DNA from 4 places in the Leisingera sp. XS_AS12 genome. Region 2 is predicted to be linked to each of the others. Evidence: riboswitches for the same ligand, from Rfam matches in the RefSeq annotation. Region 2 holds a riboswitch; each other region holds the start of a gene.
The links. Region 2 has a riboswitch for cobalamin ahead of AB9K35_RS17145 (TonB-dependent receptor plug domain-containing protein). Riboswitches for the same ligand answer to the same signal wherever they lie in the genome.
Positions count from the first base shown of each region.

Region 1: another riboswitch for cobalamin. It lies ahead of nrdH (glutaredoxin-like protein NrdH); the one in region 2 lies ahead of AB9K35_RS17145 (TonB-dependent receptor plug domain-containing protein).
Region 3: another riboswitch for cobalamin. It lies ahead of AB9K35_RS19775 (hypothetical protein); the one in region 2 lies ahead of AB9K35_RS17145 (TonB-dependent receptor plug domain-containing protein).
Region 4: another riboswitch for cobalamin. It lies ahead of AB9K35_RS06630 (ferredoxin); the one in region 2 lies ahead of AB9K35_RS17145 (TonB-dependent receptor plug domain-containing protein).

Region 1 is NZ_JBGFGM010000065.1:11,550-19,077, reverse strand. It holds gene AB9K35_RS03355 (iron chelate uptake ABC transporter family permease subunit) at 1-43, shown strand, start outside; gene AB9K35_RS03350 (iron chelate uptake ABC transporter family permease subunit) at 33-977, shown strand; gene AB9K35_RS03345 (ABC transporter ATP-binding protein) at 974-1,726, shown strand; gene AB9K35_RS03340 (TonB-dependent receptor plug domain-containing protein) at 1,941-3,887, shown strand; gene AB9K35_RS03335 (MarR family winged helix-turn-helix transcriptional regulator) at 3,920-4,399, opposite strand; gene AB9K35_RS03330 (DUF2218 domain-containing protein) at 4,530-4,814, shown strand; cobalamin riboswitch at 4,878-5,070, shown strand; gene nrdH (glutaredoxin-like protein NrdH) at 5,171-5,392, shown strand; gene nrdI (class Ib ribonucleoside-diphosphate reductase assembly flavoprotein NrdI) at 5,397-5,813, shown strand; gene nrdE (class 1b ribonucleoside-diphosphate reductase subunit alpha) at 5,795-7,528, shown strand, end outside.
Region 2 is NZ_JBGFGM010000111.1:118,134-125,661, reverse strand. It holds gene AB9K35_RS17160 (ABC transporter ATP-binding protein) at 1-432, opposite strand, end outside; gene AB9K35_RS17155 (FecCD family ABC transporter permease) at 429-1,412, opposite strand; gene AB9K35_RS17150 (ABC transporter substrate-binding protein) at 1,409-2,245, opposite strand; gene AB9K35_RS17145 (TonB-dependent receptor plug domain-containing protein) at 2,249-4,132, opposite strand; cobalamin riboswitch at 4,289-4,498, opposite strand; gene hisI (phosphoribosyl-AMP cyclohydrolase) at 4,845-5,318, opposite strand; gene AB9K35_RS17135 (GTP-binding protein) at 5,398-6,522, shown strand; gene thrS (threonine--tRNA ligase) at 6,630-7,528, shown strand, end outside.
Region 3 is NZ_JBGFGM010000121.1:89,274-96,801, forward strand. It holds gene AB9K35_RS19760 (5'-nucleotidase C-terminal domain-containing protein) at 1-81, opposite strand, end outside; gene nudC (NAD(+) diphosphatase) at 396-1,379, shown strand; gene AB9K35_RS19770 (SRPBCC family protein) at 1,479-1,946, shown strand; cobalamin riboswitch at 2,086-2,303, shown strand; gene AB9K35_RS19775 (hypothetical protein) at 2,417-2,821, shown strand; gene AB9K35_RS19780 (protein-tyrosine phosphatase family protein) at 2,894-3,415, opposite strand; gene AB9K35_RS19785 (DNA polymerase III subunit gamma/tau) at 3,659-5,479, shown strand; gene AB9K35_RS19790 (YbaB/EbfC family nucleoid-associated protein) at 5,568-5,912, shown strand; gene recR (recombination mediator RecR) at 6,101-6,700, shown strand; gene AB9K35_RS19800 (response regulator) at 6,731-7,528, opposite strand, start outside.
Region 4 is NZ_JBGFGM010000079.1:12,659-20,186, reverse strand. It holds gene AB9K35_RS06655 (TonB-dependent receptor domain-containing protein) at 1-724, shown strand, start outside; gene AB9K35_RS06650 (DUF2218 domain-containing protein) at 799-1,095, shown strand; gene AB9K35_RS06645 (ABC transporter ATP-binding protein) at 1,121-1,897, opposite strand; gene AB9K35_RS06640 (FecCD family ABC transporter permease) at 1,887-2,894, opposite strand; gene AB9K35_RS06635 (ABC transporter substrate-binding protein) at 2,895-3,833, opposite strand; gene AB9K35_RS06630 (ferredoxin) at 3,820-4,539, opposite strand; cobalamin riboswitch at 4,627-4,835, opposite strand; gene AB9K35_RS06625 (FAD-dependent oxidoreductase) at 4,915-6,171, opposite strand; gene AB9K35_RS06620 (ABC transporter permease) at 6,168-6,980, opposite strand; gene AB9K35_RS06615 (ABC transporter ATP-binding protein) at 6,973-7,528, opposite strand, start outside.

The sequences.
Region 1 (7,528 bases), on a different contig from region 2:
CTTCTTGTGGATGCTCTATGGCCGGGGGGCGCATGCTGCGTAACCGGATGCTGCTTTTGGCGCTGGCCTTGCTGGCCTGCTGTCTTGCCTACCTGTTCACGGGGGTGAAGGGCAGCTGGGAGTTCGCGTTGATGTTCCGCGGCCAGAAGCTGGCGGCGCTGCTGCTGGCGGGCACCGCGCAGGCGGTGGCGGCGGTGCTGTTTCAGACCATCACCGGCAACCGCCTGCTGACGCCCTCGATCATGGGGTTCGACGCGCTCTATATCCTGCTGCTCAGCGGCATGGTCTTTGCCATGGGCGCGCAGCAGTTTCTGCTGCTGGACCGCCAATGGGTGATGGCGGGGAGCGCGGTGTTGATGTGCGGCGCCGCGCTGGCGCTGTTCGGCGCGGTGCTGCGGGCCGGGCGCGGCGACCTGATGCGGATGGTTCTGACCGGGGTGGTTCTGGCGGTGATGCTGCGATCGATCACCAGTTTCCTGCAGCGGGTGATCGATCCGAATGAATACGCGGTGGTGCAGGCGGCGTCTTATGCGCGGTTTTCGCGGGCCGAGACCGACCTCGTGGCGATTGCCGCGCTGCTGTGCCTTGTGGCGCTGCTGGCGGCCTGGCGGATGCGGTTCCGGCTCGACGTGCTGGCGCTGGGGCCGGTGGCGGCGGTGTCGCTGGGCGAGGATCCGCAGCGCGGCCAGTGGCAGGCGCTGCTGGTGATCTCGCTGCTGGTGTCGGTCTCGACCGCGCTGGTGGGGCCGGTGGCGTTCTTCGGGCTGCTGGTGACGGCGCTCACCTATCTCGTGCTGCCGACCCACCGCCATGCGGTGCTGCTGCCCGCCAGCGCGATGATGGCCGGGGTGGTCCTGACCGGCGGCCAATGGGTGATGGAGCGGGTGATGCATCTCAGCACGCCGTTGAGCGTGGTGGTCGAATTCCTGGGCGGGCTGGTGTTCCTGGCGTTGTTGCTGAAAGGGCTGAAACAATGATCGAGATTCAATCCGTCAGCCACCGGATCGGGTCGGCGCAGATCCTGACCGACGTGTCACTGCGGCTGGAGCGCGGCGGGGTGATTGCCCTGGCCGGGCCCAACGGGGCGGGCAAGTCGACGCTGTTGTCGCTGATCGCCCGGCTGCAGCCGCTGCAGCAGGGGCAGATCCGGGTGGATGACATGCAGCTGGGCCAATGCGACGACCGCGCGCTGGCGCGCAAGCTGGCGATCCTGCCGCAGCAGGTGAACGCCTCGAGCCGCCTGACGGTGCGCGACCTGGTCGGCTTTGGCCGCTATCCGCATCATCGTGGCCGCCCCACGGCCGCGGACCGCGCCCGCGTCGAGGCGGCGCTGGCGCAATTCGACCTTGGGCCGCTGGCGGACCGCCAGCTGGAGACGCTGTCGGGCGGCCAGCGCCAGCGCGCCTTCGTCGCCATGTCCTATGTGCAGGATACGGATTTCCTGCTGCTGGATGAGCCGTTGAACAACCTCGACCTTGCTGCCGCCCGCAGCCTGATGGCGCAGCTGCGCCAGTTGGCCGACGACCAGGGGCGCACCGTCGTGATCGTGCTGCATGACATCAACTATGCCACCGCCTATGCCGATCGCATCGTGGTGCTGAAGGGAGGACGTGTGGTTGCGGACGGTGCCCCGGCGGAGACCGTGACGGCGGCGATGCTGGAGCAGGTCTTTGGCACCGCGGCCCCGGTACACAGCGTCGGCGGTCGCCCGGTGGTGCTGGTCTGATCGCAGCGCGCGTCGCGTTCACGAGACCAGAGCAGACCAATCCTGAGCGGAAAGACAACGGCAGGCAGGCGCCGGGGCAGGGGGCTGAAAGGCGGTGCGCCCCTTAACATGCACTTGCATGTCAAGGGGAAACTGCCTAAAAGCCGGGTGAACCGCCTCGCCAGCCCCGTTTCAGGGCAAGCCCAGCACGCAACCTGAAACTTGGGGAACTACCATGGCCGCCTTCACCGCGCCGCGGGCCCGCCTTTTGTGCGGCACCGCTCTTACATTCTTGACCGCTTTGCCCGCCGCGGCGGAGCAAACGACATCCAACGTCCTGTCGCTGGACCCGATCGTGGTGCGCCAGCAGGACCCGGTCGGCGATGCCGCTGACCGCGACAATTCGGTCTACGTGGCCGACGCCGAGCTGGACCGGGCGCGCTCCGGCGACCTGAAGGACGTGTTCAGCGGGATCGCCTCTGTCTCGGTTGGGGGGGCGATCCCGATTGCGCAGAAGATCTTTGTCAACGGCATCGACATGCTGAACCTGACGGTGGCGCTGGACGGGGCCTTGCAGAACAACCGCGTGTTCCACCACGTCAGCGCCAATGCCTTTGACCCCGGCATCCTGAAATTCGTTCGCGTCGACCCCGGCGTGGCTGCCGCCGACACCGGCCCGAATGCCGTGGCCGGCGCGGTCATCATGGAGACCGTGGATGCCGTGGATGTTCTGGCCGATGGCGAAACCTTCGGTGGCACTGCGCGGCTGAGCTACGGCGACAATGGTGCGACGTTCAGCCGGTCGCTGACGCTGGCAACCCGTTCGGGCGGTTTCGAGGCGCTTGGCTATCTGAAATCGGCCACCGGCGACGATTACGAGGACGGCTCGGGCAACGTGGTGCAGGGCACCGCCGCGGATCTGCAAAGCCGCCTGCTGAAGCTGGCCTATGAATCCGACACCGGCCACCGGCTGGAGCTGACCGGCCAGCAGATCAGCGATGATGCGATCCGCCCCTACCGCTCCAACATCGGCGAGGTGATCGGCGGGCGTCCAGTTCCGCTGACCCGGCGTTACGACACTGAACGCACCACCTACAGCCTGCGCTACGAGAGCACGATCGACACAGGCATGTGGGATCCCGAAGCGGTGCTGGGCTACTCCGAGGCTGACGTGCGGGTGCCGGAGCCCTATGGCAGCAAGGGCGTTTCCAGCACCCTGTCGGCCAAGGTGCAGAACACCTTCCACCTGTCGCAGAGCAGCACCATCGTTGCCGGTCTGGACTATTACGACCGGGAGTCCGAATACTCTGACCCGTCCACCAGCGGGCTGCGTGAAGCTGCCGACAACATCGGCCTGTTCGCCCAGGCCCGGCTGGAGCCTTCGGACCGCTGGAAGCTGTCGGCGGGCCTGCGGTATGACTGGCAGGACTTCACCGGCTCTGGCGGCCAGGAGCTGAGCGTGTCCGGTGCCAGCGGCAACCTGTCGGCGCGCTACAAGGTGACGGACGCGCTGTCGCTGCGGGCAGGGTATTCGAGCGTGTTCGGCGGCATCCAGCTGGAAGACAACTATGTCTTCGATCCGGGCTGGACCTATGCCGGGCTGGAAAGTTCGCGGGCCGAGAATTTCAACCTCGGCGTCGACTGGAGCGCGGGCAATCTCACGCTGGGGGCCGAGGTCTTTCGCACCGAGGTCGAGAATGCGCGTGAAAACTCGGGCAACATTGATTTCCAAAGTGAAGGCTACAGCCTGGGCGCGACCTATGGCTGGCTTGGTGGTTTCGTGCGGCTGAGCTTCACCGACAGCGACATCGAGCTTAACGGCGGTTCTACCGGCAGCTACGAGGCGCGCGATCTGGGGGCACCGCTGGGGCAGGTGCTGGCATTGCAGGTCCAGCAGGAACTGCCGCAGTACAGCCTGCTCGTGGGCGGCAGCCTGGATCTGGCCCGCGACTACGACACCGGCGGAGCGGGCACCCAGGAGCTGGACGGCTATGAGGTCGTGAACGTCTTCGCCGAATATACCCCGCCGTCGCTGAACGGCGTGACCCTGCGGGCCTCGGTGCAGAACCTGTTTGACGCGGACTACGCCGACCGGGCCACCTATGGCGGCGAATATGCTTCGATCGTGCCGCTGAAGGAGCCGGGGCGCACCTTCATGATCGAGGCGGTCGCGCGGTTCTGAGGATCAGCCGTGAAGCCGCCTGCGGCGCGGCTTCACGGCAGCAGCTTGATCAGCAGGCGCGACAGGGCATAGGCCTCCTCGGTGGTCAGATGCTGGCCGATCTCGGTCTGCATCGCCTCCCAGTAGGTTGGCCAGATCTTCGCATGCAGCCCGGCGCCGCGGTCGGTGAGAAAGAGGATCTGCTTGCGCCGCCCGTCGGCAATGAATTCGCGCCGCAGCAGCCCGTCCTTTTCCATCCGGGCCACATGTCGGGAGAGCGCGTATTGCGGCACGAACAGCTTGTCCTCCAGCGCCGCCATCGGCTGGCCGTCGGCACCGGCGCGCTCCAGTTCGAGCAGGATCTCGTACCAGATCGGGTCATTGATGCCATGGCTCCTCAGCGCCCGCGCGATCCGCGGGTGGAACTTGCGGTGGGCGCGCATGATGTTGAACCAGGCGCGGTTGTAGGCAATCGCTTCGTCGTCGTCTCCGAAGAAGGCGGCGTTCGGCGAGGGGCCGGGGCGGGTGGTCATGGTCGCGTCCTTTCAGGTGGCACCAATGCAAACGCCCAGAACGCAGACCAATGCCGGGCGCGGCGTGTTGAAACGGTTTAAAATCAATATCTGCCAGTATCTTGGCTAATATCAATTCTAAGGAGCAGCAATGCAAACACGCGCGGTTTTCCACTCGGCGCAGGCCGCAGGCCTTTATACGCGCCTCGTCCGCCATTTCGGTCACAAGATCCCGGTCGTCGAGAGCCCGGAGGGGGCGGAGCTGCAATTCGTCTGCGGTCTGGCGCAGCTGCGCCATGACGCGGATCGGCTGAGCATACACGTCACGTCCGCGACCGCGACCGAGCTGGCGCAGACCTGCGAGGTGGTGGAAAGCCATCTGCTGCGCTTTGCCTTTCGCGAGGACCCGGCCCCGCTGGTGTGGCACCGGGGCTGAGACCCGTGCGGCTTTTCCTGTGGATATCGAAAACAACATATTGACGGGTGGCTAGGGTATAACCCTATATGGAGTGGCTTTGGTGCCTGTGATTCACATCAGAGGCTAAGAGGGAAACCGGTGTAATTCCGGTGCTGCCCCCGCAACTGTAAGCGGCGAGTCAAACCCCATATGCCACTGGCGCACCGGCGCCGGGAAGGCGGGCCAGACGTCGGAGCCGCAAGCCAGGAGACCTGCCAGGGCTGATGAGACGTGAACCACAGGCGGCGGGCCTGGGTGCGTGGACCGGCCTGCCCCCTGCAGCGCCGCCCGTGACCCTGTCCCCTTGTCCGCAACAGCAGATAGGGACCAGACCAATGACCATCACCGTGTATTCCAAACCGGCCTGCGTGCAATGCACCGCCACCACCCGCGCGCTGGATGCGCGCGGGCTGGCCTATGAGGTGATCGACCTCAGCGAGGACAGTACGGCGCTGCAGAAGGTGCAGGACATGGGCTATCGCCAGGCGCCGGTGGTCGTCGCCGGGGAGAGCCATTGGGCGGGCTTTCGCCCCGACATGATCGCTCGCCTGGCCTGACGCCGTGGCGGGGCTGGTCTATTTCTCCAGCGGCTCCGGCAATACCCATCGCTTTGCCACGCGGCTTGGCCTTGCGGCCACGCGCCTGCCGCTGCGCCACGGCGAGCCGCTGCCGCAGATCCTCGCGCCCTTCGTGTTGATCTGTCCGACCTATGCGGACGGGCAGGGGCGCGGCGCCGTGCCCAAGCAGGTGATCCGGCTGCTGAACCAGCCGCCCCTGCGGGCGCTGCTGCGCGGTGTGATCGGCGCGGGCAACCGAAACTTTGGCGAAACCTTCGCGCTGGCGGGCGACGTGATCGCCCGCAAATGCAATGTGCCGGTGCTGTACCGCTTTGAATTGGCCGGCACCGAAACCGACATCGCCCGCGTTCGCGCCGGGCTGCAGAAATTCTGGGGGACGGAATGCTCGATTCCAGCGTAGCCGGCGAGCGCGACTACCACGCGCTGAACGCCATGCTGAACCTTTATGATGCGGAGGGAAACATCCAGTTCGAGGCCGACCGGGAGGCGGCGCGGCAGTATTTCCTGACCCATGTGAACCAGAACACCGTGTTCTTTCATTCGCTGGATGAAAAGCTGGGGTATCTGGTTGAGGAAGGCTACTACGAAGCTGAGGTGCTGGAGCCATATGACCGCGCCTTCCTGCACCGGATCTGGGACGCGGCCTATGCGCATAAATTCCGCTTTCCGACCTTCCTGGGGGCTTTCAAGTATTACACCTCCTATACGCTGAAGACCCGCGATGGCGGCCGGTACCTGGAACGCTACGAGGACCGCGTGGTGATGGTGGCGCTGACGCTGGCGCGCGGCGACGAGGCGCTGGCGCTGCGGCTGATGGAGGAGATCATCACCGGCCGCTTCCAGCCCGCCACGCCCACCTTCCTGAATGCCGGCAAGAAGAGCCGGGGCGAGCTGATCTCCTGCTTTCTTCTGCGGCTGGAGGACAACATGGAAAGTATCGGCCGCGGCATCAACTCGGCGTTGCAGCTGAGCAAGCGCGGCGGCGGCGTGGCGCTGATGCTGACCAACATCCGCGAACATGGTGCGCCGATCAAAGGCATCGAGAACCAGTCCTCTGGCGTGATCCCGGTGATGAAACTGCTCGAAGACAGCTTTTCCTACGCGAACCAGCTGGGCGCGCGGCAGGGGGCGGGGGCGGTTTACCTCAACGCGCACCACCCGGACATTCTGCGCTTCCTCGACACCAAACGCGAAAATGCGGATGAGAAGATCCGTATCAAGACCCTGTCACTGGGCGTGGTAATCCCCGACATCACCTTTGAATTGGCGAAGAAAAACGAGGACATGTACCTGTTCTCGCCGCATGACGTGGAGAAGGTGCACGGGGTGCCTTTCTCGGAGGTTTCGGTCAGCGAGCGCTATCACGAGCTGGTCGATGATCCGCGCATCCGCAAGCAGAAGATCAATGCCCGGCAGTTTTTTCAGACTCTGGCGGAGATCCAGTTCGAGAGCGGTTATCCCTATATCATGTTCGAGGATACGGTGAACGCTGCCAATCCGGTGGCCGGGCGCATCACCATGTCGAACCTTTGCTCGGAAATCCTGCAGGTGAACGAGGCGTCGGAGTTCAATGACGACCTCAGCTACAAGCACCTGGGCACGGATATCTCCTGCAATCTGGGCTCGATGAATATCGCCAAGGCGATGGATGGCGGCGATCTGGCGGCCACGGTGGAGACCGCCGTGCGCGCGCTGAGCGCGGTGTCGGAGATGAGCGCGATCGACTCGGTGCCCTCCGTGCGGCGGGGCAATGACGAAAGCCACGCGATCGGCCTGGGGCAGATGAACCTGCACGGGTTCCTGGCGCGCGAGCACATCCACTATGGCAGCGCCGAGGGCATTGATTTCACCAACATCTATTTTTGCGCCGTGTTGTATCACGCGCTGCGGGCCTCGAACAAAATCGCGCAGGAGAAGGGCGAGGTGTTCAAGGGTTTCGAGCGGTCGACATATGCCGATGGCCGCTTCTTTGACGACTACGTCAGCGCCGACTGGCTGCCGGAAACCGATCGGGTGAAACAGCTGTTTGCCGAGGCGGGCATTGCCATTCCCAGCCGCGCGGACTGGCAGGCGCTGAAGGCCGATGTGATGCGCGACGGGCTGTATAACCGCAAC
Region 2 (7,528 bases):
AATCAGGGCACGGGCCTGTTCGCCCCCCGACAGACGCGAAGCGGCGCGTGCGCGGAACGAATCCAAGCCCATTCGCGCGATGGCCCGATCCACCAGTGCCTGATCGGCAGGCGGCAGGCGCACCCCCTGCGGCAGATGCGGCAGACGTCCCAGCGCCACCAGCCGTTCCACCGGGAGCGGCCAGGCGATCTCGCGCGATTGCGGCATCCAGGCCACGACCTGGGCGCGATCAGCCGCGCTGAGTTCGGCCAGCGAACTGCGCCCGGCGCAGGAAATCAGCCCCAGCGCGGCGCGCATCAGGCTGGTCTTGCCGGTGCCATTGGGGCCCAGCAGGCCCACGAACTCTCCGGCCTGGATCTGGAACGACACATCGCGCAGAACCGGGCGACCGCGCAGGGTGACGGACAGGTTTTCGATGGAAAGCGCGCTCATGCCAGGCCTTTCCGTGTCTTATAGATCAGATGCAGGAAAAGTGGCGCGCCGACCAAAGCGGTCACCACACCCAGTTTCAGGTCACGCGACGGCAGGATCACCCGCACCGCGATATCGGCCATCTGCAACATGACCGCACCGCCCAACGCAGAGGCCCAGAGCAACCGCGACGGTTGCCCCGCCACAAAGGGCCGCAGGATATGCGGCACCACCAGCCCGATAAAGCTGACAGCGCCCGCCACTGCGGTCGCGCCACCGACAATGCTGGCGGTGCCCAGAACCAGAAATAGCCGCAGCCGATTCAGGTTCATCCCCATGGTTTGCGCTGCGTCTTCGCCCAGGGTCAGCGCGTCCAAACCGCGCGCAAGGGTCAGCAGGATGACGGCTCCGACCAGGGCAAAGGGTAGCACCAGCCCTACATGTACCATCGACCGATCCGCCAGCGACCCCATCATCCAGAACACGATTTCATTGGCCGCAAAGGGGTTGGGCGACAGGTTCAGCACCAGCGAGGTCAGCGCCCCTGCCATGGCCGAAATGGCGATCCCCGCCAAGATCAGTGACAGTGACCCGCCCTGCGGCCCCGCCAGCGCCATCACCAGAAAGACGCCGATCAGCGCCCCCGCCAGCGCAGCGAATGGCAGGCCCATGCTCAGCGTTGCCGCCAGCCCAGTATTGATTGCCAGCACCGCCCCCAAAGCGGCCGAAGACGACACGCCGATCAGCCCCGGTTCCGCCAGCGGGTTGCGCAGATAGCCCTGCATTGCCGCACCGGCCAATCCCAGCCCGGCGCCGATCAACACCGCCAGGATGGATCGCGGCAGTCGGATTTCCCGCATCACCAGCGTCAGAGGGCCATAGCTGTGATCGAACAGCGCTGCCAGGCTTTCGCCCACGGCCACATCCGCCGGTCCCACGGTCAGTGAGATCAAGAACAGCGCCACAACGGCGGCGGACAGGATAAGCATCAGGCGGGTCATGGCTGGCCTTCCTTTTCAACAAATCGGCGGCGTTCCTCCTCCAGGCTTTGCACGGTGCGCAGCACATGCGGAGTGCCGCAGACCCAATCCGCATCGCGCATCTGCCCGGCCCCGCTGCGCGAGGCCAGCTGCTTTACCACGGGATGGGCCAAATTATCTTCGCTACGCGAGGCGCGGGGATAAGGCACAGTTCCGACCAGCAGATCGGGCTCGGCCAGGGCCAGAACTTCCAAAGGCATTTTGCCGGATCGGGCATAGCCCAGCTCGGCCGCGATATTGGTCAGGCCCGCGGCCTCGAGTATCTGACCAGCCAGAGACTTTGGACCGGTCGTGTAGTTGTTGGCCGAATAAAGCGCAGCGCGCGGGCGGGCGCCCATGGCCACCTGCAACTGCGCCAATTGACCGTCATATTCGGCCAGCAATGCGCGGGCCGCCCTTTCGCGCCCCAAAGCTTTGCCCATCTGCAGGATCCGGTCGCGTACATCAGTCAGGGAGTCGGCAGGTTGAAACACCACCACCGGCACCCCCAAACGCCGCAGCATTTCGGTGGTGGCCCGGGTGGAAAACGCGCCAGCAATCACCAGATCCGGCTTGAGCAGATAAATCTCCTCTGCCCTGCCATGATTGATTGGATAAGCCATGGCCTCGTCAACCATGGCCGAGGCGCGGGTATCCCGCGCGATATAGGAGACAGAGATCAACTGGCCAGGTGCGGCCAAAAGCATTGCCAGCTGATCGGTACATAGGTTCATCGAAACCACGCGAGACGGCCCGGCAAAGGCACCGGTCGTAGCCCACAACAGGGCAAGTACTATGCCGGACAATCTGCGCATGGATCAGAAGGAAGCTCTTATGCCGACATAGGCAGCCCGGCCACGTTTGGCATAGCCCCAGACATCGGCATATTCCTCGTCAAACAGGTTGGTGATACGACCAGTCAGCACCACGTTGCTGTTCAACTCATACTGCGCCGACAGATCCACCGTGGTGTAATTGGGCAATTCCACTGTGGAATAGGAGCCAAAGAACTGGCTGTCCCAATTGCCCGCAATATGACGCATATCAGCCGTCACCGAGCCGCGCCCCTGGAAAGTCTGCAGGGTTGCGCTGAGCAGTAGCTCATGCTCCGGGCGGCGGATTTCGACAGAGCCATCAGGATTGGTCGCGTCCAGGTAGGTATAGGACAGGCGCAAGTCGAGATTTTCGGTGGCGTCGAGGCTGGCGGTGAGTTCAATACCTTTGCGATCACTGTCTCCGGCCTGGTTGCGATAGGACCTGGTAGTGGCGTTCACCACATAGTTTTCGATCTCGCCGGTCAGGGTTTCGTCAAAGTAGGTGACATCAACCAGCCCGCGCCCCTGAAGGAAGGGCACTTCGACGCCGATGTCGAAGCTGCGGTTCTCTTCCGGTTTAAGGTTCGGATTGCCAAGATAGGTCGTGGTACCAAAAGTCGAGTTAGCGAAAAGTTCGAAATAAGAGGGGTTCACGATACCGGTCCCCGCCGAGCCATGCAAACGTATGCCGCTACCGGCAAAGGTATAAGAGGCGCTGGCGTTCCAACTGGTCGCATCTTCAAAAGCACTGTTATTGTCGCGCCGCACGCCGAGTTGCAGGTCCAGGCCATTTGCAAAGCTGCCACGGTATTCCAGGGCGATCGAGTTGGTTCTACGCGCATAAAGAGGATTGCTGCTGCTGGAATCCTCTTCCCATTCCAGAATTGCGTTGAGCAGATGATCGGCGTCATCGGCAGGCTGTCCATTCAGGCCAAAGCTCAGAAGATATTTGGCGGCTTCCGTTTTTGTTTCGGTCGCAGCCCCGCCGTTTCGGGCACTGTCATAGTCTGTACGCTCGAACGCCAGGCGATGCTTCAAACGTCCACCCAGTGTATCCAGTTCAGCAAAAAACTGTGCCAGACGCTCCTCTCTGTCGGCATATTGCGTCGGATCATCCACCACATAGCCAGCCGGATCGGTTGCGCTCCATGATGTGCTATCACTGTCGTAATGTTCTTCTGAGGTGCGTACATTAAAACCAAGTTGGAAGTGGTCCGTAACCAGATAGTCCCCCTTCAGTTGCAGTGTGGTTCGACGAATGCCGTCTTCCTCACCACCGTCACCAGAAGTGTCGTAACCATCGTCTTCGTCATGAGCCAAACTGAAGGAGAGGCCGCCACGCTCAGTTCGTGTCGAGACACGTGCCGAAGCACGGTAGCCATCGGTGCCATACTCCGCACTGCCGCCATATTCAGTGCCAATTTCGCCAGTCTTGGTAATGATATTGATCACCCCAGCCGAGGCATTGGAGCCATAGAACACCGATTGCGGGCCGCGCAGGACCTCGATGCGCTCAATATTGGCAGTATCCAGCCCCGACAGGATATACTCGCTGTCCCCACCGGAGGCTTCGATACCATCAATCAGGATCAGAGTATGATTGGCTTCGCCACCGCGGATGCGAACCTGGGTAAAGCTGTCACCCGAACCGTTCACCATCAGGCCGGGAATGGCCCGCAGGGCATTTTGGACCGTGGTGATGCCGCGCTCTTTGATTTCTTCGCTGGTCAGGACCGAGACCGAGCGACCGTATTTCTGTGCTTCCACCGGGGTGAAGCCGCCAGAGACGATGATTTCTCCCAGATCTGTGATTTCGAAGTCCTGGGCTATCGCCAGGGCTGGAGAAGCGGCCAAAGCCGCGGCCAAGGACAGGCGTACCTTGCTCATAGTTTTTCCTCACGGCCTATGGGAGCGCCCACAAGCCAAGCATCCGCCCAAATTGGGCAGAAATTAAAATTTGGAGTCTTTGAGAGGCACTGCCTCCGCAGACGGTGAAAATGCCACCACTACGGAAGTCCGTTGTCCTTGGCGCGCCCCGCACCCGGACAGGGTGATCATCCTGGCAGGTCTCCTGACTCGCGGGTCGAGGCCTTGCTACGCCTTCCCACCCCTTGGGGCAGTGGCTTGTTGCAGCAGTGCTCTCCGCTCACAGTTGCGGGGGCAGTCACGGATTCGGCGCCTGTTGGCTACACCTCACCGTGTTCCCTATTAACCGGGTGGTTTCCCAGCCGGACCAGAACGGTTGCGATGTAGGCCGAAAGTAAATTCTTTGTCAAGCACAGCGAGAGCCCAGTTTTTTCAAGACAAGCAGACCCGCAGCCTTTGGAAATCACTTCCGGGCCTTAGGCCCGGAGTAGCGATAGATGTGCAGCCCGGATCGCATGAACCGGTAAATGGACAGTGACGACCCGGCGGGTCAAATCCACACCAAGGATGGTGACATGGGTGGTCGGCCCCGGACATCCGGGATCGTCGCAGTCCATTTCGACAACGGTAATCAGGGCAAGCTGCCCGGCACCGGCCATATCACGCACCAAGTGCTTTACGCGCTGGATATGCCACAGTGTGGTTGCCTTCCCTTTGATTTGGGCGGCAAAACTCACAGCTGTGTCGGGTTCGCTGCATCGCCATAGGTGGCAACCGGATCAAAACTCTTTTGGTCTTCCATGAAAACCAGCAGGGCACCCGCTGCGCTTCCAGTCGGTATAGCCCGGTAAAAACAGGACCTGTAGCCCACATGGCAGGAAGCACCAGAGCCTGCAACTGCCACACGCAGCCAGATGGCGTCCTGGTCGTCATCGATACGCGCTTCGACAACCTGCTGGACCAAGCCAGACGTTGCTCCCTTGCGCCAGAGAGTTTGACGGGCGCGGCTGAAGTAATGCGCCTCGCCGGTCTCCAACGTCAGCCGCAGGGCCTCTGCAGTCATCCAGCCAAGCATCAGAACCTCGCTGCTGTCCGCGTCAGTGGTGATGCAGGGTATTAGCCCGTCGGGACCGAACTTGGGTGCCAGCACGCAGCCCTCTTCGACTTCCTCGACCGATAGGCGGGGGGCGAAACGAATTTTGTCCACTTGGATACCTTGTTTTCTGTTATGTTATCTTATAACACCATGGCCATTCATGCTTCGCAACCAGAAAGAGCGGCACGACATGCAAAGCCAGACCCCTGTCACCTTGCTCACCGGCTTTCTGGGCGCGGGAAAAACCACGCTTTTGAACCGGCTGCTGCATGATCCCGCAGCGGGCCGTATCGCGGTTGTTGTCAATGAATTTGGCGATGCCGGCCTGGACCATGACCTGATCGAAGAGGCTGCCGAAGATGTGGTTCTGATGGCAGCCGGCTGCATCTGCTGCTCGATCCGCGGGGATCTGTCGAGGACGCTGATGTCCCTGCTGAACCGCCGCTCCCAAGGGGAACTGGCGTTTGACCGCGTGGTGATTGAAACCACCGGGCTGGCGGATCCGGGTCCGGTCCACCACACTTTGCTGATCGACAAGGAATTGGCCGCCAGTTTTGCATTGGATGGCATCGTGACCGCTGTCGATTCCGTTCTGGGCGAGGATACGCTGAATCAGCACGCCGAGGCGCAGGCACAGGTTGCCATGGCCGACCGGATTGTACTGACCAAGCGGGATCTGGCCAACCGGGCTGCCAAGCGGGCGCTGGCCCGGCGGCTTGACCGGCTGAACCCCGGCGCCCGGCGGATCGAGGCCGAGCATGGAGCCGTCCCCTCAGGGGCGTTGTTCGGGCTCAGCGCCTTGGGCCAGGAGACATCACGCAGCGATGTCCTCGACTGGCTGGCGGCGCCTAACGCCGCTGCACCGGCAGATCCTTTGGCGGGGATTTCCGGGTTCAGCCTGCCGCAACAGGAGCCGGTGCTGGAAATCGGAGGCCCATCGCACCATGCGACGGACAGCAGGATCGTTACTGCATCGGTGACAATCGATACGCCGATCCCAGCCAGCGTTTTTGATTTCTGGCTGGATGCGCTCATCGCTTTGCGTGGCGCGGACATTCTGCGGCTGAAGGGCATTGTCCATATCAAGGATGTGCCGACGCCCTTTGTCTTTCATGGCGTCCAGCACATTTTCGAACCTCCCGTACCACTGAGGGGCTGGTCGGCAGGCGACCATACCAGCCGCGTTGTCGTGATCGCCCGGGATTTCGCGCAGGAGTATCTCGAACAAAGCCTGGCCATGCTGCGCATGCGTCCAAATGAAGGGGGCGAGACCCAGGGCATAACCGTTCACACTCTGAGCGCGGCGGCCTTGTGACCCTGCGCTTGTTTTCCACCAATGCTTCGCGCCGATGAAGCGCTGCAACCCATGGGCGGGCCAGGACATCCCCCGGCACTGCCCGCAAGACCCAGGAAGCAATCACTATGATCCATGTTCACTTGCCTGACGGGGCTGCCCGCGTGCTGACCGATGGTGCGACTGCTGCCGACCTGGCCGCCGCAATCAGCCCCAGTCTGGCCAAACGCACCGTTGCAGCCTCGGTCGACGGGTATTTGACCGATCTGTCGGCGGCTCTCCCTGATGGCGCTGCAGTTGAGCTTGTGTCCCGCGATGACCCGCGTGCGCTGGAGCTGATCCGCCATGATCTGGCTCATGTGCTGGCCGAAGCGGTACAAACGCTCTGGCCCGGAACCCGGACAGCTATCGGCCCGGCAATCGAACATGGTTTCTACTACGACTTCGAACGGGAGACGCCCTTCACCCCCGAAGATCTGCCGGTGATCGAAGCCAAGATGCGTGAGATCATCGCAAGCCGCACGCCTTTTTTGTGCGAGACCTGGACCCGCGACCAGGCGCGTGCCCATTTCGAAGCTGCAGGCGAGCGCTATAAGCTGGCTCTGCTGGATGCGATCCCAGAGGGCGAGCCGGTGACCATCTACCGGCAGGGTGATTGGCTGGATCTCTGCCGCGGTCCGCATATGCGCCACACGGGCGACGCCGGTGCTGCCTTCAAACTGACACGGGTTGCCGGGGCCTATTGGCGCGGTGATGCCCAAAACCCGATGCTCAGCCGGATCTATGGCGTGGCCTTCGCCTCAAAGGTTGATCTGGACGCACATCTGACCATGATGGCCGAGGCGGAGAAACGCGACCACCGGCGGCTGGGGCGCGAGATGGACCTGTTCCATTTCGAAGAGGTCGCGCCGGGCTCGATCTTCTGGCATCCGAACGGTTGGCGCCTGTTCCAGACCTTGATCGGCTATATGCGCGACCGGCAGGAGGCGGCCGGGTATCTGGAAGTGAACTCACCCGACATCATGGA
Region 3 (7,528 bases), on a different contig from region 2:
GTGACAGTGCAGATCCGTCGTGGCGAGCACGCGCAGCCGCCCGGAGGTCCGGGCGGGGGGCTTGTCCACCGCAACCGTCATGTCTGCTCCCGTGTCGGCACTTAGGGTCCGCTTCTGTAGGCTACGCTTTACCGCGTGTTTCTCCGCCCCATTTGAATCAGCGTTTTAACGATTTGCAAAGGCACCTTTTGAGTGCTGCGACATTTTTCTGAGCGCCGCCGTGACATGCTCTGCCGCCAAAGACATTTTGCACCCTGCCTTCTTGCCCCGCGCGCGCCTTGTTCCGATCGGGCGGTGTTGCGTTGCAGTGACAGGCAAGCCCGGATCGCGCAACATGGCTGGCTCCCGGCCAACCGGGCTGGCAAGGAAACCGCAAGATGCATCGGGAGACCGCCATGAAACATGCAGAACAGGTGACTTTCGGTGGCGGTGCGCTGAACCGCGCCGCCCATCTGCGCACCGACGCTGCAGCGCTGGACGCAGCCTGGCGCGCAGCCGATGCAGCCGTGCTGCTGCTGTGGCGCGGCAAACCGCTGGCCCGGCGCCCACAGGCAGAGGCACCGCCACAGGGGCTTGCCCTGACGGCCCCCGATCACCCGCTTGTCACCCCCCTGCGCGACACGGCCCTGTTCCTCGGCCTGACATCGCAAGGCGCACCGCGCTTTGCCTGCGACCTTGGCGACTGGCAGCCCGCGGATCTGGACGCAGCGTCGCTCGAGGCCTTCAGCGACGCCAGCGAACAGCAACACCCGGAACTGCCGCAGGGCCACGTCTTCGCCGAACTGCGCCGCATCATGACCATGCTCACGCCGCTGGAAGCCGAATTGGCCGCCACGGCAAAGGCGCTTCTGGCCTGGCACCGCAGCCACGGGTTCTGCGCCTGCTGCGGCGCGCCCAGCGTCATCGCGCAGGCGGGCTGGCAACGGCTGTGCCCTGCCTGCAAGGCGCCGCATTTCCCGCGCACCGATCCGGTGGTCATCATGCTCATCAACCATGGCGACAGCGTGCTCCTTGGCCGCTCGCCCGGCTGGCCCGAGGGGATGTATTCGCTGCTGGCCGGTTTTGTCGAACCGGGCGAGACGCTGGAAGCCGCCGTCCGGCGCGAGGTGCTGGAGGAGACCGGCGTGGAGGTCGGCGCGGTCAGCTACCTTGCCTCCCAGCCCTGGGCCTTTCCGATGTCGCTGATGTTCGGCTGCGCCGGCACCGCGCTGAGCCGCGACATCACCATCGACCCGGCCGAGATCGAAGACGCGCTCTGGGTCAGCCGCCAGGAGATGATGGCGGCCTTTGCCGGCGAACACCCGTTGATCAAACCGGCCCGAAAAGGCGCAATTGCGCATTTTCTGCTCAAGAACTGGCTTGCGGACACGCTGGACTAGAGCGCATATTTGTGTCCAGCGCGAGAGGCACGCTCCCCCCTGTCACCGCACGGGGTACAACAGGCACGCACATCAGACATTCGGGACAGGCAGGCGAGCATGGAATTCAAAGGCAACGAAGATATCGAAGCACCCATTGCGGACGTTTTTGGGGCGATCTCCGACTTTGAAATGATGGAACGCTCCGCCCTGCGCCGCAGCATCGAGGTGCAGCGCACCGGCGATCCTGCCCACCCCGAGGCGGGGCTGACCTGGGATCTGAATTTTGCCTTCCGCGGCAAGCAGCGTCAGGCCCGGCTGGTCCTGGCCGACTATTCGCCGGTGACCGGCATGACCATCACCGGCGGTGGCAGCGGCCTGGATGGCCGCATGGAGGTGGAGCTGGTGGCCCTGTCCCCCCAGCGCACCCGCCTCTCGGTCTGGCTGAAACTGGAGGCAAGCACCCTGACCGGACGGTTGCTGCTGCAGTCTCTGAAACTGGCGCGCAACAACCTCAACCGTCGCTTCAAACTGCGCCTGGCCGATTACGCGGGCCTGACCGAGGCGCGGCTGAAGAGCACCGCCTGATCGCATCGCCCGACAACCCCGGCTGACGCCCGCGTGGCAAGACCATTGCAGGCAGACCTGCGGCCGCCGCGCGGTCGCCTTACGCTCCGTTCCTCCGGTGGCGGATGCGGATTTGCGATTGACGCGCCGGGTCAGCAGCCGCTACCGCTAAGGGGATGGTTCCCGCGCCGCGACGGATCGTGGCCGGGATGAAAAGGGAATGCGGTGCGTCCGGCCTCAGGCCGGACAAGTCCGCAACTGCCCCCGCAACTGTAAGCGGCGAGCGACCCCGGACAATCCACTGGCCCTCGGGCCGGGAAGGACCGGATCAGCATCGACCCGCAAGTCAGGAGACCTGCCATCACATGTGAAACTCGAACCCGGACGGGGCGTCCGGGCAGGGTCTGACGGCTGCGGTTGCCCGGCGACGGGCGGACTGGCACCGCTTCTCCCCCTGCCCCTCTGCCCCGCCACGCGCGGAGGGCGCATTGATGATTTGGAGCGACCAGACCCACGGCTACACGGCCACCGACTGTCCCGACCTGGGCCGTCCCTGCCCGGCAGCGGAACGCATGATCACCCGGCTGGCGGCGGCGTTGACGCAGGCGCGTCCGCTGACGCAGGAGGATTTTGAAATCACCGGCAACACCGTGCTGGACGGCTGCCCCAAGTCCTGCCCGGCGCAATTCGCCGCCAGCCATGACAGGATCCGCATCTACTGCGGTGTCGAGGCCCAGACCTCGCGGGCCGGGCTTGACCGTTTTGCCGATGCCATGTTCAGCCCCGGCGACAGTGGCTTTGCTGCCACCACCGCAACGGCGCGCCCCTGCGCCCTGATCGAGGCGATCCCGAACCCCGCCCACGCACAAGCCGCAACGCAGGTTTCGCTCGGCTGACGCCCTCCGCCCCCCCGCTACCCCGCCCGCGACCTGCGCCGTTGGCGGTCCGCCCCCGGCTGCTGCACGTCTTCAGCTGGGGCGCCGCAGCCGCATGCGACCGGCATAGGCCCATTCCATCTGGGCCTGGGTCTCCACCGCGCAGGGGCGCAAGCTGCGCAGTCGCGCCAGCGCCTGCGCCGGCAGCTCTCCGGCTTCGATCATCAGCCGCAGCACCGCCATGCCAGAGCGCCCGCAGCCGCCCTTGCAATGCACCAGCACCCGACCGCCTCCGGCCAGCGCGCGCCGCGCCTTGCGGCTGGCGGTCGGCCATTTCAGGGCCACCCGTCTCGACGGGGTGTCGAAGTCCGCCACCGGCAAATGGATCCAGCGACAGGCCATGCTTTGCAGATCCGCGCCCAGGCGCACACCGCCCGCGGCGACTTGCTCCGCCTCCGTTGTCATCGAGATCACCAGCCCCGGCTTCCACGCGTTGATCTGCGCGAGATCACCGACATAATCGCCACCGCTCCCCGGCAGCTTGCACAGGGCCAGCAGACCGCCCCCAACCGAAAGGGCATGAAGGGTCAGATTGACGGGATCGTGAGCCGCCATCGGCGCGGGCGTCGGCTGCTCCGCCACCCCAGAGGTTTTGTCAGAATGCATGGCGCCTCCCTGCCTGCGCGCGCCCCGCCCGATCCCACCCGGGCCTTACCACCGAGTCTAGCCGCGCCAGCCGCAAATCCCAAAAGGTTTTTCCGCCGCCCCGCGCCGCCCTTCTGCGGTGGACGAACCGGGCGCGCTCCAATACCCTGCGCGATACGCGGCATAACCAATCCGAATCCGGCACGAGACACCATGAGCGACACCCCCAGCGAAAGCGGCCCATCCCAATACCAGGTACTGGCGCGCAAATACCGGCCCGAGACCTTTGCCGACCTGGTCGGCCAGGACGCCATGGTCCGCACGCTGAAGAACGCCTTTGCCGCCGACCGCATCGCCCAGGCCTTCATCATGACCGGCATCCGCGGCACCGGGAAGACCACCACCGCGCGGATCATCGCCAAGGGCATGAACTGCATCGGCGTCGACGGCACCGGCGGCCCGACCACCGACCCCTGCGGCAAGTGCGAACATTGCGTGGCGATCATGGAAGGCCGCCACGTCGACGTGATGGAGATGGACGCCGCCTCCCGCACCGGCGTCGGCGACATCCGCGAGATCATCGACTCGGTGCAGTACCGCGCCGCCTCCGCGCGCTACAAGATCTACATCATCGACGAGGTCCACATGCTGTCGACCTCCGCCTTCAACGCGCTGTTGAAGACGCTGGAGGAGCCGCCGGCGCATGTGAAGTTCATCTTTGCCACCACCGAGATCCGCAAGGTGCCGGTCACCGTTCTGTCGCGCTGCCAGCGCTTTGATCTGCGCCGCATCGAGCCGGAGGTGATGATCTCGCTGTTGCGCAGGATCGCCACCGCCGAAGGGGCCGAGATTGCCGATGACGCGCTGGCGCTGATCACCCGCGCCGCCGAAGGCTCGGCCCGCGATGCGACCTCTCTCTTGGACCAGGCGATCTCCCACGGGGCGGGCGAGACCACCGCCGATCAGGTCCGCGCCATGCTGGGCCTGGCCGACCGCGGCCGGGTGCTGGACCTGATGGACATGATCCTGCGCGGCGACGCCGCAGGCGCCCTCACCGAGCTCAGCGCGCAATATGCCGAAGGCGCCGATCCCCTGGCGGTGCTGCGCGACCTGGCCGAGATCACCCACTGGGTTTCGGTCGTCAAGATCACCCCCGACGCCGCCGAGGACCCCACCGTCAGCCCGGACGAGCGCGCCCGCGGCCTGGCGATGGCCGAAACCCTGCACATGCGGGTGCTCAGCCGGATGTGGCAATTGCTGCTGAAGGCGCTGGAGGAAGTGGCCGCCGCCCCCAACGCGATGATGGCCGCCGAGATGGCGGTGATCCGCATGACCCATGTGGCCGACCTGCCCACCCCCGAGGAACTGGTGCGCAAGCTGAAAGATGCCACCCCGCCGCCCCTGCCGCCGAATGGCCCCGGCGGTGGCGCGATGGCCGGTATGGGTGGCATGGGCAGCGCCCCGGGGGCACCGGTCTCGGGCGCCCCGGTCGGCTATGGCCAGCCGGAGCCCGGTCCGGGCGGTCCGGGCGGCGGGCCGATGGCCCATGGCGGCGGCGGCACCATGGCCGCTTTGGCGCCACAGGTTGATGCCGCTCTGGCCCGCTATCCGACGTTTGAACATGTCGTCGAGCTGATCCGCAGCCGCCGCGACGGCCTGCTGCTGGAATATGTCAAAAGCTACGTGCGGCTGGTGGCCTATCAGCCCGGTCGCATCACCTTCCAGCTCACCGAGGATGCACCGCGCGACCTGACCAAGCGCCTCAGCGAGCAGCTGAAGGCCTGGACCCATTACAACTGGTTCTTCTCGATCGTCAGCGAGGGCGGCGGTGAAACCATCAGCGAGCGCGAGAATGCCGCCGAAAACGCCCTGCGCGCCAAGGCCAGCGAACACCCGCTGGTGCAGGCGGTGCTGGAAAGCTTCCCGAAGGCCAAGATCACCCGCATCCGCACCCCCGAGGAGCTTGCCGCCGAAGTGGCCGCCGAAGCCCTGCCCGAGGTCGAGGACGAGTGGGACCCCTTCGAGGAAGGCTGACCGCGGCAGCGCGGCGAAGCTGCCCCTTGTTTCATGGCCCCTGCCCCCGTATCTAGCGGGGCAAACCGGAATTCTCAGGAGAGATCACATGCTCAAAGGCCTCGGCGGTCTTGGCGACATGGCCAAGATGATGAAATCGGCTCAGGAACTGCAAACCAAGATGACCGAGATGCAGGAAGAGCTGCATAACCTCATGGTCACCGGCGAGGCCGGCGCGGGTCTGGTCAAGGCCACGGCCTCTGCCAAGGGCGACCTCAAGGGGCTGGACATCGACCCCTCGATCTTCAACGGCGACGACAAGGAAGTGGTCGAGGACCTGATCCTGGCCGCGATCAAGGACGCCCAAGCCAAGGCCGCGGAGAAGGCCAAGGAAGAAATGGCCAAGCTGACCGAAAGCATGGGCCTGCCCAAGGACATCAAGCTGCCGTTCTGAACACGGCGCCATACCTCTGCAAAGGGCGGTCCCGACGGGGCCGCCTTTTCCGTGACCGCGGCCCGCCCGTGCCGGGCCTGCCCCGGCCCGCCCCCGGCGCAAACAAAAGCCGAACATTTTGCCGCCGTGCCCTTGCGCTCCCCCCGCGGCATCAGCCTATATGAGAGGCAGAACAAAGGCCCGCGCACATGATCCGCAACTCGACCAGCGACATCGAAGACCTGATTGCCCTGATGGCCAAACTGCCGGGCCTCGGGCCGCGTTCGGCACGCCGCGCGGTTCTGCACCTGATCCGCAAGCGCGGCCTGCTGCTGGCGCCGCTGGCCGAAACCATGGCCGAAGTCGCCGCCACCGCGCGCGAATGTCTCAACTGCGGCAACATCGGCACCGCCGAGATCTGCCCGCTCTGCACCGATGAGGAGCGCGCCAACGGCGAACTTTGCGTGGTCGAGGATGTCTCCGACCTCTGGGCGATGGAGCGCGCGCTGGTGTTCAAGGGCCGCTACCACGTGCTCGGCGGCACCCTGTCGGCGCTGGACGCGGTCGGGCCCGAGGATTTGCGCATTCCGCGGCTGATCGACCGGGTGGCCACCGAAGGCATCACCGAGGTGATCCTGGCGCTGAACGCCACCATCGACGGGCAGACCACCGCCCATTACATCGCCGACCAGCTGCAGGGGAAGGTCAAGCTGACCTCGCTGGCGCAGGGCGTGCCGATCGGCGGCGAGCTGGACTACCTTGACGACGGCACCATCTCCGCCGCCCTGCGCGCCCGCAAGGAAATCTGACCCCAGCCGCGCCGACGGCCGTCTCGCCAGTCAGCCAAGCACCGCCTGGTAGAGATGTTCCTTGGTGAAGGGCTTGTCCAGCACCTGCACATCCGCCAGCGCCGGAAAGCCCGCATCGGCGGCGCTAATGGCAAAGCCGCTCATCATCACCGCACTCAGCCCCGGCTGCGCGGCGCGCAGCTGCGACAGGGTTTCCCAGCCGCCCCGCCCGGGCATGTTCATGTCGATCACCGCCCCGTCGAACGGCCCGCCGCTTCCCTGAAGCGCCAGCGCCGCGTCGCAGCCATCCGCCAGGGAAACGTCGCACCCGCGCAGCTTCAGCAGCCCAGCAACCGCCCGGCGCACGGTTTCTTCGTCGTCCACCACCAGGATGCGCCGCCGGTCCGCCATCGACGGCGGCGGCGCTGCGTCCCGGGCGGCTGGATCCGGCGCGGTCCCCGGCGCGGTATCAGGCGCGATCTCAGTCGCGATCTCAGGCGGCGCATCCCCGCCCTCGCGCCCGGCGCACAGCAGCTGGCGCACAAGGCCGGTCGCCGCCTGCACCCCCTCGGCCACCACTTCAACGTGGCGCTCTGCCGGATGACCGCCGCCAAGGCAGGCCAGGGCCAGCTCGGTGCGCCCCTGCATGGCCGCCAGGACGTTGTTGAATTCATGGGCGACCGTGCCTGCAAGCTGATCAAAGCTGCGCACCTCGGGGGCAACCGGCGCGGCCCGCTCCTCCTCGTTGCGCCGCCGGTCGTCGCGGCGGCGGCGCAGGTCCCGCCCGATGCGGGCGAGGAAGACCTCGATCAGCCGATTGTCGAGCCCCCCGCGCTCCAGCTTCCGGTC
Region 4 (7,528 bases), on a different contig from region 2:
CAGCGCCAATGGTGCGGTCGATGTGATCCTGTCGGACAACTGGACCCTGAACGCCGGTGTGGCCTCGACCTGGGGCGGTTACGAGCTGGGCGAGGCGGCGCTGGTCAACTTTGGCACCGCCTGGAACTATGACGGCTTCACCGCGTCGCGTGCCAAGGCGGGCCGCATCGGTCTGCGCTTCGACAATGGCGCTTGGAAGGCCAGCGCAGCCGTGTTCCGCACCGATGTCGACGACATCACCGCGGTGCTGCCCACGGCCGGTGCCCGCGGAGCGACCGCCGACCTGACCAGCCAGGGCATCGATGCTTCGCTGGAATACAACTGGGGGCCCGGCTTTGCGCGGCTGAACTGGACCTATGCGGATGTGACGATGGACGGCGATGCCGTCGGCTCCACTGCCTACTACCTGGGCCGCCCGATGGGGCAGATCATCGCGCTGGAAGGCGGCTGGGCTCTGGACGACCAGTGGCAGTTCGGCGGCACCGCCGAGATCGCCCGCGAATACAGCGACGCCGCGGCGCCGTTGCCCGGCTACGAGGTGGTGAACGTCTATGCCTCCTACACGCCGCGCAGCCTCGGCAATCTGGAAGTGCGGCTCGATGTGCGCAACCTGTTTGACGAGACCTATGCCAGCCGCAGCTCCGACGGGGTGGATTCCAGTCGCGTGATCGCGCTGAATGAGCCTGGCCGCACCATCGGCCTGACCGCACGGCTGAAGTTCTGAGCCGCCGCGAAACAGTCAAGTCCCGGGGGCGGCTGCCGTCCCCCGGCCCTTCCAGCCAACGAAGGCCAGAAATCATGATCCGACAGACAGGCCGGTTTCAAACCGCCCACGCCAGCAAATACATGCGCCAGCTGTGCAAGCATTTTGCCCATAAGGTTCCGGCCGCGTGCGACAAAACAGAAGGACGCGTGCAATTCCCATTCGGCCCGGCAACCCTGCACGCCAGCGCAACCGAGCTGCAGGCCGAGATCACCGGCCCGGACAACGCCGCGTTAGAGCGGGGCCGCGCCGTGATCGACTCGCACTTGAAAACCTTTGCCTTCCGCGAAGGCTTCACACAGATGGACTGGGCGGCACCGACGGAGGGCTGACAGCTGGCCACCCGTGCCGTCTGCGTCAGGCCCGTCGCCGCTGCGACTGCTGGTGGATCGGGCCGGTGATGGACAGCACATTGCCGTGGAACTGGCCGTCCACCAGGTAATGGGTCATCAGGTTCTGCCGGTTCAGAACCTCCAGCGGGCGGCCGTGTTCGACAATGCGCCCGCCCGCCATCAGGTAGACATGATCGCAGTAGCGCACCGCCAGGTTCAGGTCATGCATCGTCATCAGCACGGTGCGGCCGCGGCGCCGGACCTCGTCCAGCAGTGCCAGCTGGTAATGCAGGTCCAGGTGGTTGGTCGGCTCGTCCAGCACATATATTTCCGGATCACAGGCCAGAAGCTGGGCGAAATAGCAGCGCTGCAGCTCGCCGCCCGACAGCTTGCCCGCGGGCTGATCCTGCTTGTCCGCAAGGCCCGCAAGCTCCAGCGCGTCCTGGCGCCGGCGGTCGAATTCGCCGTGCGGCAGCTCCAGCACCGACAGGCCGATCTCGACAATGTCACGCGGCGTCAGCCCGTCCAGCAAGCCTGCGCTCTGCACCAGCGCGCCCAGCTTGCGGGCCCATTCGTGATGGGCATGATCGCCGATTGCCCGGCCCTGCGCCCGGATCTGCCCCGCCGTCGGTGCCACCGCGCGGTAAAGACTGCGCAACAGCGTTGTCTTGCCCGCGCCGTTCGGCCCCAGCAGCCCGTGGATCTGCCCCTCGGGCACTGCCAAAGACACATCGCGCACGTAGGCAGCGCCCGCGATCTCTACCGTCAGATTGTTGATTTCCAGCGCGAACTCAGACGGCACGGCGCAGCCCTCTCAGGATGATGATGAACGGCGGCGCCGCGAACAGGGCCAGCAGTACGCCCAGCGGAAGCTCCTCCGGAGCAAGCAGCACCCGGCACAAGAGGTCAACCGCAATCAGCACCGTCGCCCCCAGCACCATGGTGATCGGCAGCAGAACCCGGTGGCGCGCGCCGACCAGCAGCCGCGCCATATGCGGCACGATGAGGCCGACAAAGCCGACGATCCCCGCCACCGCCACCGCCAGCCCGGTCAACAGCACGGTCGCCACGAAGATCATCGCCCGCAGCCGCGCGGTGCGGATGCCCAGCGCCTGTGCGCGCTCTTCTCCCAGCAGCGTTGCGTCCAGCGCATTGGCTTGGGTCAGGAACATGAGCCCCAGCGCCACCACCGCTACCGCCAGCAGCGGCACCTCCTGCCATTCTGTTCCGGCAGCGGTGCCCATCAGCCAGCCCATCGCGTTGCGGGTCGCATGCGGGTCGCCAATATAGAGGAAGAAGGCCGTCAGCGACTGGAACATCAGCGAGACGGCTACTCCCGCCAGCACCACGATCAGCGGATCCATCGGTTGCCCCCGCCGCTGGGACAACCCCATGGTCAGCGCAAAAGCGGCCGCCGCTCCGAGGAAGGCGATCAGCGGCACTCCCAGCCGGTCGGTGACCGCCGCGGGCAGCCAGATGATCGCCGCCACCGCTGCCGCCGACGCCCCCGAGGAGAGCCCCATCAGGTAGGGATCCGCCATCGGGTTGCGCAGCGCTGTCTGCATCAGCGCACCGGCCAGCGACAATCCCGCGCCGATCAGCCCGACGGCCAGCACCCGCGGGATGCGCCATTGCCACACGATCAGCGACAGGCCGCGCGGTGCGTCCTCGCTCCGGCTCAGGATCGCAAGGCGGTCCGCCCAGCCGATGTCGGCCGTGCCCCACAACACCCCGGCGACGGCTGCCAGGACCATCGCTACCAAGGCTGCCGGAAACAGAAGCGAGAAGCGGGCCTGCATTCAGCGCAACGCCGCCAGCTGCGCGTTCAGGTTTTCAACTCCGTCGGCAAAGCGCATGCCCAGCAATGTCTCGGAAAACGGCACCACCACGAAACGCCCGTTCTGCACCGCCGTCAGCTGCGACAGCACGGGATCGTTTTCCAGATACTCCCGTTTCTCCTGCGCCGAGGACCAGCCTGCCTCGATCAGCAGGATCACATCCGGGTCGGCCTCGACCACGCGTTCCCAGGCCAGATCAACCCAGGCGCCTTCGACGTCCGCACTGATGCTGGTCAACCCGGCGGTTTTGGCGACCAGTGCCGGGCCGCCGCAGCAACCGATCGAGAACGGCGTGTCGGTGCCACTGTCATAGATAAAGGCGCTGCGCCCGCCGCCCGCGGGATTGTTCTGCACCGCTTCGATGCGCGCCCTGGTCTCGGCGATCAGCGCATCCGCGCGATCCTGAACGCCGAAAATGTCGCCAATCACTTCGATGTCGCGCAGGATCGGCGCAATGGTCAGCGGCACGTCCTGAGGGTGCGCAGACCTGCACGACGCATCCACCAGATAGGTCCCCACGCCCAAGTCGTGCCACTTCTGCACCGATCCCAAATTGTCTTCCGAGAAGGCAGAGGCAAAGCCTGCGAACAGGAAGTCGGGCTCTTGGGTCAGCACGATTTCTGCAGCCGGATATTTCTCGGCCAGAACGGGGACGCTGTCGAATGCATCCCGCCACTGGTCCGGGATCTCGTCGTCGAGATAGGCGGTGCCGACCATGGCGTCCTGCAGACCGAGTGCCAGCATCACCTCGGTGGCCTGCTGGTTCAAGGTAATGGCCCGCTTCGGCGGCGTTTCGTAAGTATAGGAGCTCCCACAACTTTGAACGGTCACCGGATCGGCCTGCGCCGCACCGGCGGCCGCAACAAGGCACAGCGGCATCAGAACTCTAAGCAAATTCATGGGTTTCTCCTGATTGATGAATAAGCAGGGACTGCGGAACATCCCCCGCGCAAAGAACCCGGGCCACCAGGCTGCGCACATCCGCCAGATCGCGGACCCGGTACCAATCCCCTTTTGGATAGTGCACGATCACAGGCCCGTTGTTGCAGGGAAACAGGCAGCCGGCCGCGGTCACAAGACAGTCAGAGGCCAACTGCATGCGGCCCAACTCGGCCTTCAGCGCCGCCAACAGGTCGGGTGCATCCTTCAGATGGCAGCGCGGTCCAGTGCAGACCAGCAGGTGGTGACGATGGGGCGGAGGACTGTTCCAGCCTTTGCCCAATTCGCCGTCTGGTCTCGGTTCCACCTCCGTCAGCGGCACCTCAGCCCGCGCAACATGGCCAAGGACCGAGGTGTCAGCTTGCGGGGCCTCAGCCAGCAGAACCTTCGGGCGTGTCCCGGTCTGGCGCGCCAGCCAGGCCCCCACTGCGCCGGGCAGCCAGGCCTCTATGCTCTGCGAAAACGGGAGGCCAACCGGACGCAGTTCGATCCGCGTCGCTCCCAACGCGGTCATATCGTCCAGCGCCCGCCAAAGCCCCTCGCCGCTGGCTTCGAGCCGGACCGCCACCGCCGCACTGGGCGCCGCTGCCGCCAGCCCTTCGGCCAGGGCCTGAAAGCGGGATTGGCTGACATACGAAGCGGAGATCAGATAAATTCGGGCGTCCATGCAAGCCTCTCAAGCGGAGGCAGGCAGGCGCTGGCGCGAAGCGCTGGGGACACTGTCATCTCTTCCTCCACGGGCCCTCCGCCCGATTGGTTACGGTTTACCGATGGCAGGTCTCCTGACTTGCGGATCAAAGCGTGCCGTCCCTTCCCGGATCCGCCGGATCCAGTGGTTCTGACGGGGTACTCTCCGCTCACAGTTGCGGGGGCAGTTCTGGACTTGGGCCGCTCAGCCCGCACCAGATTCCCTTTTCATCCCATTGCCATACTCGGCCGGGAACCATCGATTTTTGTCTGCTCAAATCGGCCTGCCCTGTCAACCGCTATATGTCGCCACGCAACCAAGCCCTTCGAGCAGGGAGGATGCGTCGGAACATGATCAGGTCAGCCCCCCGAGGCGGCGCACCTGCGCGCCAACGCGCTCCCCGTCTACGGTTGCCATTGTTGCGGCGATGCCTGCGGCTTCCCCGGTGGCAAAAGCCGTCCCCATGACACGGACCGAGCCATAAGCGACAGGATCGGCCCCGATGACGCGGCCAGACACAAACAGATTGTCGAGGCCGCGCGCCCGCAGACTGTCCAGTGGAACCGAGGCGTAACCATGCCCGCCAACCGGGTGGTAGACCGGCTTGCCGGCTTCACCGTGCAACTCTGCGGGCCACGCCGCCCGGGCGATGCTGTCGGAGCGTTGCCGCCCGCAGGCGAGATCCTCGGCCGTCATCTCATACCGCGTGGCAGGGTGCCTGCTTTCACGAATGCCGATCTGCGGACCAGACTGGGCCAAGAAGCAATGCTCGAACCCCGGCACGTGATCGCGCAACATCTGCACATAGTCATTCGCCATCTCCCGCGCGCACCGCTCCGCCCGCGTAAAACTGGCGGACGTGAGGTCGGGCAGCGCCAGGTCAATGATCATCCACCACATGTCGCCAGTGCCGGGAATGCGCGTATAGATGCCGCCATCCTCGCGGCGGATCGGATAGGCGCCGGTCTTGTTGTAACGCTGGATGGCCGCCTTGATCGCCGACCTGTCAAAGGGGACCCGCGGATCCAACCCGGAAATCCGGATCGGGGCAGAGACGGCCTGCAACTGGCCGTTCATGTCGCCCTCACGCATTGTGATGCCAGACACGAGGGACAGATTGCCGTCGCCAGTCGCATCGACAAAGCCCTCAGCGATGATCCTTCGGCGGCCCTCCATCCCGGCGACGGTTACAGCCTCTATGCGGTCAGCCGTTCTGGTTGCGGCGGCGACACGAGAGTGCAGCAGCACATCAACGCCGTGATCGGCAAGCACCCGGTCGAACGCCAGCTTTGCGATCTCGGGGTTCAACAGGATGATCCAGTTGCCCGTGGTTTCGGAATTATGGGCCTCGGTATTCATTCCGCAGGCCCGCATGGCCGCCAAAACCAGATCCCCGGCCCCACCGACGGCTTTTACCGGCTCAGGCCCTTGCTGGAAAAATCCGCAGTAGGCCAGAACCTGCGACGTGGTCGCCGCGCCGCCGAGAAAGCCGTATTTTTCCACCAGGCATACCTTGCCGCCTGCGCGGGCAGCGCCGAGCGCCGCCCCGATGCCGGCAGCGCCCCCACCGGCCACGACCACATCATAATCACTCTCGGTCTTCCGGCTCATGTCCGCCAACCCAGAACGTGCTTTTCCACCAGCCCGACGGTGGTAGACAGCAGCACCCCCAGCAGCGACAGGATCGTCACCCCGGCAAACAAACGTTCAAGGTCGTACAGCGATCCGGCCTGCAGGATGTAGGCGCCGATGCCATGTTCGGCGCCCAGCATTTCCGCCGCCACCAGCAAGATGATCGCGATGGCCAAGCTGACACGCAGCCCCGACAGGATGCCGGGCATGGCACCGGGCAGCACGATCCGCAGCACCACCGTCGACCAGCGCAGGCCAAAGCTCTGGCCCATCCGGATCAGCGACCGGTCGACGTTGTCGACCGCGCCATAGGTGGCAACAACGGTAGGTGTGAAGGTGCCAAAGGCGATCAGCGCGTATTTCGACGCCTCGTCAATGCCGAACCAGATCACGAACAGCGGGAGCAGGGCGATCTTGGGGATCGGGAATATCGCCGCCACAAGGGGGACGAGCCCGGCCCGAACAAACGAAAACAGGCCAATCATCACGCCTACGGTGATACCGGCAACGGCACCGATGCTGCCGCCGACCAGAAGCCTCATCAGCGACGGGGCCAGGTTGGTCCACAAGGCGCCGGATGCGGCCAGATCCCACAATGTCAGAAATACGTCCGACGGGCGCGGCACCGTCAGCGAAGAGATAAAGCCCGCGCGCGTTCCCCATTCCAGCAAGGAAATCAGAACGATAAACACAACCAACCCCACCCAGCGGGGCGATGACGGACGGAAACCGCCGCCCCGGAATTCCACCGGGCGGACGTCTGAGGTCTCGGTTGCGCTGTCAGTCATCGATCAATTCCATATCTGCAGCCTCAGCCTCGGCGCGCATCAGCGCCCAAAGATGCTGCTGGGTGCGTTCCAGTTCAGGGTCGTTGGCGCGACGCTCTGCAAGCGGGGTGTCGATCTCGATCACCTCGTTGATAGCCCCGGGACGGCGCGACAGCACGACAACCTGATGCCCGAGGCGCACCGCCTCGGCCAGGTTGTGGGTCACATAGACCGCGGTGAAGGGCGATTTGGTCCACAGATCCACCAGATCATCCATCAGCAGTTCGCGGGTCTGGCTGTCGAGCGCCGACAGCGGCTCATCCATCAAGAGCACCGCGGGATTCACCGCCAGTGCGCGGGCGATCGCCACCCGCTGCTTCATGCCGCCGGACAGTTGCTTGGGCAGCGCCTTGCGGAAATCGCTCAGCTTGGTGCGCGCCAGAACGTCCTCGATGATCGCATTGGCCCGCTTTGTCGGCACGCCGTGGTCGGAGAGGATCAGCGAGATGTTCCCTTCCACGGTGCGCCACGGCAACAGCGCAAAATCCTGGAACACATAGGTCAACGGG